DNA from 3 places in the Rahnella sp. CG8 genome. Region 1 is predicted to be linked to each of the others. Evidence: riboswitches for the same ligand, from Rfam matches in the RefSeq annotation. Region 1 holds a riboswitch; each other region holds the start of a gene.
What was found. Region 1 has a riboswitch for thiamine pyrophosphate ahead of thiB (thiamine ABC transporter substrate binding subunit). Riboswitches for the same ligand answer to the same signal wherever they lie in the genome.
Positions count from the first base shown of each region.

Region 2: linked by a shared signal. The riboswitch ahead of thiM (hydroxyethylthiazole kinase) and the one ahead of thiB (thiamine ABC transporter substrate binding subunit) in region 1 are both predicted to bind thiamine pyrophosphate.
Region 3: linked by a shared signal. The riboswitch ahead of thiC (phosphomethylpyrimidine synthase ThiC) and the one ahead of thiB (thiamine ABC transporter substrate binding subunit) in region 1 are both predicted to bind thiamine pyrophosphate.

Region 1 is NZ_JABAED010000009.1:167,962-171,238, forward strand. Features, by position in the region: gene sgrR (HTH-type transcriptional regulator SgrR) at 1-1,141, shown strand, start outside; TPP riboswitch at 1,182-1,311, shown strand; gene thiB (thiamine ABC transporter substrate binding subunit) at 1,355-2,338, shown strand; gene thiP (thiamine/thiamine pyrophosphate ABC transporter permease ThiP) at 2,314-3,277, shown strand, end outside.
Region 2 is NZ_JABAED010000001.1:170,296-173,572, reverse strand. Features, by position in the region: gene HGO41_RS00860 (hypothetical protein) at 1-131, shown strand, start outside; gene thiD (bifunctional hydroxymethylpyrimidine kinase/phosphomethylpyrimidine kinase) at 139-939, opposite strand; gene thiM (hydroxyethylthiazole kinase) at 936-1,745, opposite strand; TPP riboswitch at 1,780-1,878, opposite strand; gene HGO41_RS00845 (GNAT family N-acetyltransferase) at 2,032-2,466, shown strand; gene HGO41_RS00840 (DUF3313 domain-containing protein) at 2,606-3,265, shown strand.
Region 3 is NZ_JABAED010000043.1:7,749-11,025, reverse strand. Features, by position in the region: gene thiE (thiamine phosphate synthase) at 1-163, opposite strand, end outside; gene thiC (phosphomethylpyrimidine synthase ThiC) at 160-2,124, opposite strand; TPP riboswitch at 2,247-2,373, opposite strand; gene HGO41_RS24245 (Rsd/AlgQ family anti-sigma factor) at 2,447-2,962, opposite strand; gene nudC (NAD(+) diphosphatase) at 3,062-3,277, shown strand, end outside.

The DNA.
Region 1 (3,277 bases):
AGTTTCGCCGCTGCACTGGCGGTTTTATCTGCGCCCCGCCATTCATTTTCATCATGGTCGCGAACTCGAGATGGCAGATATTATCGCCACGTTTATTCGCCTGAAATCGCATCCGCTGTTCAGCAACCTGAAATCAGTCACGACGCCCACGGCAAATGTCATAGATATCCACCTGAATGAACCCGACCGCTGGCTGCCGTGGTTATTTGGCAATATCCACGCGATGATCCTGCCGCAGGAATGGCAGTCACTGCCTGATTTTGCCCGCCATCCGGTCGGCACCGGCCCTTACGCCGTGGTGCGTAATCTGAAAACACAGCTGCGCATCCGCGCCTTTGACGATTATTTTGGCTTCCGGGCACTGATCGACGAGGTGAATATCTGGGTATTACCGGAACTGAGTGAAGAGCTGGTGCATTCCGGCGTACAGCTTCAGGCCGATGAATCAGGCAAAAGCGAGCTGGAAAGTCGCCTTGAAGAAGGCTGCTATTTCCTGTTATTTGACCAGCGTTCGCCGGTCGGACAATCAGAAGAAACACGCCAGTGGTTGTGCGATTTACTCAATCCCATCGCCTTACTGAATAATGCCGAACCGATTTACCAGCGCTACTGGTCTCCTGCGTATGGCCTGCTGCCACGCTGGCATCACAAAGCGCCCCGGCCACGTCCGCCCAAACCGCAAAACCTGACGCAGGTAACGCTGACATTTTACGGCGAGCATTCCGAACATCAGGCGATCTGCAACGCCCTGCGCCCGTTGCTGGCGGAAGAAGGTATCGAACTGATTATTCAGATAGTGGATTACGCAGTCTGGCACCGCGGCGATGCCAAAAGTGATCTGTGGCTCGGCAGTGCCAACTTCACCCTGCCGCTGGAGTTTTCACTGTTCGCGCATTTCTACGAATTGCCGCTGGCAAAGCATTGCTTTAGCGAAGAGATGAACGACGATGCCGCCCTGTGGCACGCCGGGAATTTATCGATGGCGAAATGGAGCCAGAAACAGACGGTCAGCCATCAGATCCATCCCCTGTTCCATCACTGGCTGGTGCTACAGGGGCAACGCAGTATGCGCGGTGTGCGTATGAACACCCTCGGCTGGTTCGACTTTAAATCCGCCTGGTTTGCCCCACCGGACAGTTAATCGGACTATCGCATCGCGCCGTTAATCTCTAGAATGACATCCGTTCTCAACGGGGTGCCCGACTTGTTAAAGCTGCGATGTAAACGCCATGAGCAAGTTTGGCTGAGATTTGAAACCCGTCGAACCTGATCCGGTTAATCCCGGCGGAGGGATTTGAGACTGCGCGATGCTTACTCAAAATCCTTTGCCCTTTCATTTTTTTGGAGCGCAAAGTTGAAAAAATTACTGTCCTGCCTGCTGTTACTTTCTGCACCTGCATTTGCGGCAAAACCTGTTTTGACGGTTTATACCTACGATTCTTTCTCTGCTGACTGGGGCCCCGGTCCCGCCATTAAAAAAGCCTTTGAAGCCCAATGCGGCTGCGAACTGAAATACGTGGCGCTGGAAGATGGCGTGTCTTTGCTCAACCGTCTGCGGATGGAAGGTAAAAACAGCAAAGCCGACATCGTGCTGGGGCTGGATAACAACCTGTTGCAGGCCGCTGAACAAACCGGTTTATTCGCCAAAGCACCGAAAACCAACGCCAGACTGACGGTGCCGGGCGGCTGGAATGACAGCACTTTCGTGCCTTACGATTACGGTTATTTCGCCTTCGTCTACGACAAAAATAAACTGAAGAATCCGCCAAAAAGCCTCGATGAGCTGATCAACAGCGACCAGAAATGGAAAGTGATTTATGAGGATCCACGCACCAGTACACCGGGTCTGGGCCTGATGCTGTGGATGCAAAAAGTCTACGGCGATAAAGCGCCGCAAGCGTGGGAAAAACTGGCGAAGAAAACTGTCACCGTCACTAAAGGCTGGAGCGAGGCTTACGGTTTATTCCTCAAAGGTGAAAGCGACCTGGTGCTGAGCTACACCACCTCTCCGGCATACCATATTGTCGAAGAGAAGAAAGATAACTACGCCGCAGCCGATTTTACCGAAGGGCATTACATGCAGGTCGAAGTGGCGGGCCAGCTGGCAAACAGCAAGCAACCGAAACTTGCTGAACAGTTCATGAAGTTCGTCACCACGGAAGATTTCCAGAAAGTGATCCCGACCGGCAACTGGATGTATCCGGTGGTGAATACCCCGCTGCCTGACGCTTTTAAACAACTGACGATTCCGGCCAAATCTCTGCAATACAGCGCACAGGATGTCGCTACTCATCGTTCACAATGGATCCAGGCATGGCAGAACGCCGTCAGCCATTGATCCCTCGCTGGCTGTTGCCGGGCGTCATCGCGTCACTGGCTATGTTGCTGGTGGCAGTACTGGCCTTAGGCTCTCTGTGGCGTCATGCGCCACAGATAAGCGGCGCATCGCTCTGGCACGATCCTTATCTCTGGCATGTGATCTGCTTTACTTTCTGGCAGGCGCTGCTTTCAGCGCTTTGCTCGGTGCTGCCCGCAATTTTGCTGGCACGCACCTTGTTCCGCCGCCGTTTCCCCGGCCGTCAGCTGTTATTACGTTTATGTGCGATGACGCTGGTCTTGCCGGTTTTGGTGGCGGTGTTTGGCATTCTCAGTGTCTACGGAAGACAGGGCTGGCTGGCGCAAATTTGCGGCTGGCTGGGCATGGATTACCGTTTCTCGCCGTATGGTTTACAGGGCATTTTGCTGGCGCACGTCTTTTTCAATCTGCCGCTGGCAGCGCGGCTCTTAGTGCAGGCACTGGAAAATATCGCCGTTGAGCAGCGCCAGCTCGCCGCACAACTCGGCATGAATATCTGGCAGCAATTCCGCTTTGTGGAATGGCCTGCCATTCGCCGGCAGATATTCCCCGCCGCCGCCTTAATCTTTATGCTGTGTTTCGCCAGCTTCGCCACGGTGCTTTCACTGGGTGGCGGTCCGCAGGCGACGACCATTGAACTCGCCATTTATCAGGCGCTAAGTTACGACTACGATTTAAGCCGCGCCGCCACGCTGGCCCTGATCCAGCTGTTTTGTTGCCTGGCGCTGGTGTTGCTCAGTCAGAAACTCAGTCAGGCGTTGCCGGTGGGCCAAACGCATTCTCAGCGCTGGCGTAATCCTGACGATTCCTGGTTGCGGCGCATCGCCGATGCCGTACTGATTGGCCTGGCGTTGTTGCTGATCCTGCCGCCGTTACTCGCCGTCATTACCGATGGCATAAACCGGGCAGCGGTCGGTGTTT
Region 2 (3,277 bases), on a different contig from region 1:
TCATGCTGCGCCCGCGTAAAGAAGAAAAATTCTATCCGCTGAACCCGTTTGATGCCGTTCATTTGCAAAAGGCGCTGACGAAATTTCATCAGGTTGAACAGGCGCTGAGCGAAACCCAGCACCAGGCATAATCCGCGGTTACCACCAGCGGTGGAAATGATGCACAGGCCCGATACCGTGGCCGACTTCCAGTGAGTCGGCCTGCATCAGCGCCTGCTGTAAATAGGCTTTGGCTTCGCGTACCGTATCGGCCCAGTTGTGATGACGCGGACGTAACGCGGCCAGCGCGGCAGACAGCGTGCAACCGGTGCCATGAGTATGTCGGGTATTCACACGCGGCGCAGTAAACCGCTCGCGGGAACCGGTCACAAACAACCAGTCAGGGCTTTCCTCATCACTCAGATGTCCCCCTTTCATCAGCACGGCACCACATCCCATCGCCAGTAAGGCTTCTCCCTGCTTACGCATTTCGGTTTCATTCGCCGCCACCGCACAGTCCAGTAACGCCGCCGCTTCGGGCAGATTTGGCGTAATAATGGAAGCCTGCGGGATCAGCAAACGACGCACGGCATCCACGGCCTCCGGCAGCAGTAACGGATCGCCACTTTTCGCCAGCATCACGGTATCCAGCACCACAAACGGCGGCTGATAATGTCTGAGTCGCTCCGCAACCGCCTCCACAATCTGACTGTTCGCCAGCATGCCGATTTTCGCACTGTCGATCCGCACATCGCTCAGTACGGAATCGAGCTGCGCTGAAACGAAACCGGGCTCAATGTTATAGACCGACTGCACACCACGGGTGTTCTGCGCCACCAGCGCGGTGATCACACTGGTGCCGTACGCACCCAGCGCCGAGAAGGTTTTCAAATCCGCCTGGATCCCCGCCCCGCCACTCGGATCTGTGCCTGCAATCGTCAGTGCATTAATACGTTTCATTGTATTTCCTCGCCATTCAGCCATTCCTCGCCCATTAAATACAGATTATCGAGGTATTCAGGCGTGAAACTGCCCGGCCCCTTCACGACCGCACAGGCGCGCTCGCCGGCACAGGACATCACCCGGCAGGCGGCGGCCACGTTATCCAGGCGATCACCCGGCAAAGCCACAAAGGCCGCCACCACCGCAGATAATGCGCATCCGGTACCCACCACGCGGGTCATCATCGGATGTCCGCCAGCCACCGCCCAACTGCGCATCCCGTCGGTGACGTAATCGGTTTCACCCGTCACGGCCACTACCGCACCGGTCTCCCGCGCCAGTTGCTGTGCGGCAGGTAAGGCAGAAAGGGAATCATCACCGCTGTCCACGCCGCGCCCGGACGCACTGAGGCCGCTGAGAGCCAGGATTTCCGAGGCATTACCGCGGATTGCGGCAGGTTTAAGTGTGATGATTTCACGACAGAATTCTGTACGCCAGCTCAGGCCGCCGACAGCAACCGGATCCAGCACCCAGGGCTTTCCGGCCTGAGTGGCTGCGTGAATAGCCGCCCGCATCGCATCGGCATGGGGATGTGTCAGCGTGCCGACGTTCACCAATAAGGCATCGGCAATGGCGCCAAATTGCGCCGCTTCGGCGGGATCAACCACCATCGCCGGAGATGCACCCAGCGCAAGCAGGACATTGGCGGTAAAAGATTGCACCACGTCGTTGGTCAGGCAGTGAACCAGCGGCGCTGAAAGGCGGAGTCGTTTCAGAGAAGTGGCGGCTAAGGCGCCGGGCAAGAAGGTAGGTCGGGTATTCATAAATCTCCCCACCGGCACTCAGGAAGGCGGTATCAGGAGAGATACCTGACTTCCCTACGCTGGCATAATCCAGATCAGGTAATACGGGTAAAATCTCAGCCCTGCTTTGCAGCGGGCACCCCGAGTCAAGGGAACATTATTGGCGGCGGAGGTCAGAAGATCAATCAGGAAATGCGTTAAAAAAACCGATCAGCCAACGTAATTGAACTCACTCCGCTTCACTGGCAGTATCAGGAAACAGACATGAACAACACACGTTGATGAAAAATTTCCTCAGGAGTTTTACTTGTCCTCATCACTTATTGTCCGTCCTTATGAAGAAGCAGACCGCCCGTTTTTACGCACGTTGTATCTGGCCTCACGCAAGCATACCTGGACATGGCTGGAAGACGATTTTCAGCTGGAAGATTTTGACCGCGCAGTGATCGGCGAGACGATTCTGGTGGCAGAACGTGACGGACATTTACTGGGATTCGCCTCAATTTTCACTCAGGAAAATTTCCTGCATAACCTGTTTGTTGATCCGCAATATCAGGGAACCGGCGCAGGTTCAGCATTGCTTCAGGCTGCGGAAGAAACGTTTACCCGTCAGGGGTCGTTGAAATGTTTAGTAAAGAGTAAAAAATCAGTCGCTTTTTATCTGTCAAAAGGCTGGAACATCATCTCTACGGGGGACAGTCCAAAAGGTGAATACTATTTGTTTCATTCATCAAAAAAATAATTAAGGAAGAAATGATTACCTCACAGAACCGTATTTTCGCGATCCTGATGAATATCAATTTTTCTTTGTCGTTAAGAGGTTAAATTCCGCAGCGGTGCTATACATACTTGGTCTTCCTTAAAATATTTCGAGGGTACGAATGAAAACAATAAAACTGATGCAGATCGCCGCAGTGACTGGCGCACTGTTCCTGGCCGGTTGTACCAGCCACATTACCAAGACGGAAAAATACTCAGGTTTTTTAGGCGATTATTCCGGCCTTAAGGAAGTGAAAACGGCTGGGGGAAATCCGGTTCTGCGCTGGATCGATCCTTCGTTTAAGAAAGAAAATTATTCTTACATCAAATACGAACCGATTAAATTCTACCCGGAACCGCAGCCTACGGCGCAGATCGACAAAGCCACCTTGCAGGGGGTGCTGGATTACGCCAACAGCCGCATGAAACCTGCACTGGCAGAGCGCCTGCCACTGACAGATCACGCAGGGCCGCGCACATTGATTTTCAAAGGCGCGATCACCGGTGTGAACACGTCGGCAGAAGGTTTGCAGTTCTATGAAGTCGTCCCGGTCGCGCTGGTTATTGCCGGTACTCAAACCGCGACAGGCCACCGCACGCGTGATACTGAAGTGTATTTCGAAGGTGAGCTGATCGACGCCAGTACTGGCAAACCGGTGATCAAAGTCGTGCGTAAAGGATTCGGTAAACAAGTTTCCAATGATAAGCAGAAAGTTACCGCTAACGATTTAAAAGTTGTGGTAGATAGCCTGGCGAATGATACCAAGCTGTTCAACGAATAAGTTCCGGTTTTC
Region 3 (3,277 bases), on a different contig from region 1:
TAATTGCTGGCTCGGCTTGCTCATCAGGCAAATCTTTCACACGCAGTTGCAGTGTTTTAACGCCCGCGTCCAGCAGACGGGCAATCCATTCCACGGTATCAACGACCGGATATAAACCGAGGTGGAATGGAACGGCAGGAAAGGATTGAGAGGACGGATTCATTTGCTGCTCTCCGAACTGAGGTTATCGGCCGGGTGATAAAGCTCACCGCCGCGCGAACGGAATTCGGCAGACATCTGCGCCATACCGGATTCAACGAGTTCTATTGGCTGGGCTTTGGCTTCAAGCGCAGCGGCGTAATCGCGAACTTCCTGAGTGATTTTCATCGAGCAGAATTTCGGGCCACACATCGAGCAGAAGTGTGCAACTTTGCCGGATTCCTGCGGCAGCGTTTCATCGTGGTAGGCGCGTGCCGTTGCCGGATCGAGAGCCAGATTAAACTGATCTTCCCAGCGGAATTCGAAACGCGCTTTTGACATGGCGTTATCGCGGATTTGGGCACCGGGATGGCCTTTAGCTAAATCGGCAGCATGTGCTGCGATTTTGTAGGTAATCAAACCCTGCTTAACGTCTTCTTTGTTCGGCAGGCCCAGATGCTCTTTCGGCGTGACATAACAGAGCATGGCGCAGCCAAACCAGCCAATCATCGCGGCGCCAATACCGGACGTAAAGTGATCGTAACCCGGCGCGATATCGGTAGTCAGCGGACCAAGGGTATAGAACGGGGCTTCGTGACAATGCTCGAGTTCTTCGGTCATGTTGCGGCGGATCATCTGCATCGGCACATGTCCCGGACCTTCGATCATCACCTGAACATCGTATTCCCAGGCAATTTTGGTCAGTTCGCCCAGCGTGCGTAATTCGGCGAATTGCGCTTCGTCATTGGCATCCTGAATCGAACCCGGACGCAGGCCGTCGCCCAATGAAAGCGAGACATCATAGGCGGCGCAGATTTCACAGATCTCGCGGAAATGCTCAAACAGGAAGCTTTCGCGATGATGTGACAGACACCATTTCGCCATGATCGAACCGCCGCGCGACACGATCCCGGTCAGGCGTTTGGCGGTCATCGGCACATAACGCAGCAACACACCGGCGTGAATGGTGAAGTAATCGACGCCTTGCTCGGCCTGTTCAAGCAATGTATCGCGGAATATTTCCCAGTTCAGATCTTCGGCCACACCGTTCACTTTTTCCAGGGCCTGATAAATCGGCACGGTGCCGATCGGTACCGGACTGTTACGCAGGATCCATTCACGGGTTTCATGTATATAACGTCCGGTGGAGAGATCCATTACGGTGTCCGCGCCCCAGCGTGTCGACCACACCAGTTTCTCCACTTCTTCTTCGATGGAAGATGTCACCGCCGAGTTGCCGATATTAGCGTTCACTTTCACCAGGAAATTACGCCCGATGATCATCGGCTCTGATTCAGGGTGGTTAATGTTGGCGGGAATAATCGCGCGCCCGGCTGCCACTTCCTGTCGCACAAACTCTGCAGTGATACTGGCGGGCAGATGCGCGCCAAAGCTTTCGCCGGGATGTTGCTGGCGCAGAACCTCGCCGCGGATCCGTTCACGCCCCATATTTTCGCGAATGGCGATAAATTCCATCTCAGGTGTGATGATGCCTTTGCGGGCGTAATGCAGTTGCGTGACATTTTTACCCGCAATGGCTTTGCGAGGGCGCGGCAGGTGTTCGAAGCGGAGGTGGTCCAGCCCGTCATCCGCCAGCCGCTGCTGAGTAAAACCGGAACTGACCTGTGAAAGTTCCTGCGTGTCCGCACGCTCGTTTATCCAGCGGGCGCGTAATTTTCCCAGACCGGTATGCACGTCGATAACTGCCGCCGGATCACCGTAAGGTCCGGCGGTGTCGTAAACAGGAATTGCTTCGTTTTCTTCGAACTGCGGATTGTCTTTGCCGCCGCCGACCAGCGTCGGGCTGAGCTGGATTTCACGCATCGGCACGCGGATATCTTCGCGGTCAGCTTCAAGATAAATACGCCGGGAGTTGGGGAAAGCTTCGCCCTGCAAGCTGTCGATAAACGATTGTGCCTGCGCGCGTTGTTCACGGCGATTTGACGGTTTCTTTTCAGAAATAACGGGTTTTTGGGTACTCGACATAGCAAATTCCTCGCAAAAAAACGTGATGGAAAATTGCTTGTCAGGAGGTTTACGGCAGGAGTAAAAATGGGCGGTGCAGCACGGGCGGCCTTATGCAGGCAGATGCCTGATTGCGCTGAACGCATAACATTACTCTTGTTCCCTTCGCGGGTACTAACCCGATCAGGTTCCGCGGATCCCGAATTAACGGTCTCAGCCTGGCGTAATTCTCAACAGAAAATTATGCGCTAGGCACTCCGACAAGAAGCCTCAATATAGGAGGCGTTTTTTTAAACTACAAGTAAAACCATAACCCTGAGCAGGGTTTTATTGTGGCAACGTGTTAAGCCGGTCTGGCGAGATCAGGTTCATTTTCCGAAGGTGGCACACTCTCCGGGGCTGGCTCAAAAGCCATGATAATTAATTGATCTTCCAGTTGAAAACGGGCATCTAATGCCTCACCGATATCCGATAATGCATAGTGAAACGCGAAAGCATTATCATCGTCAATATCAGTTTCTGTGTAACTGTCATGGAAAGCCATGATAGCTTCAGTATTCAGCTCCAGAGCAGGGTAGATTTTTGCCGCCTGTACTTTTTTCGGGCTGCCTGCGCCATCGACTTCTTCAATGATGCGTGGATAGAGATGAAAATGCCCGGCAGAAAGATAGTCGACCAGATGATGGCAAAAACTGTCCAGCGCCTTTTCATTCAAAGGTGTATGTTTTTCTTTATTGGGTTTCAGACCGACGAAAGTGCAGTACGAAACCAGCAGTTCTTTGCGTGCGTGCAGCCATTGATCCACTAACTCATTACTGCCACCAACGCGTTGGGTCAGTCTTTCCAGACGATTTAGCATGGTTGACTCCGTGAGCGACAAAAAAAGTAACCAAAAGTTACTAATATGTAAATATCTTACTCAGATTGTCAGTCCCGACGAGGTTATGCAACAACAATTATGGAATTACAGATTACTGAGCAACACAACGGTTGGTGGATCATCAGCCAGGAAGGCAAGCTATGGCTGCCTGAGGGTGAACTGCCGTTTGGCAGCGCCGCACAATTTTCTCTGACCGGTAAAACAGCGCGGCAGATCGGCGAATGGCAGGGCGAACCTGTCTGGCTGGTTCGTCAGACGATGCCAAACCATATGATTTCTGCCCGTCAGTTGCTG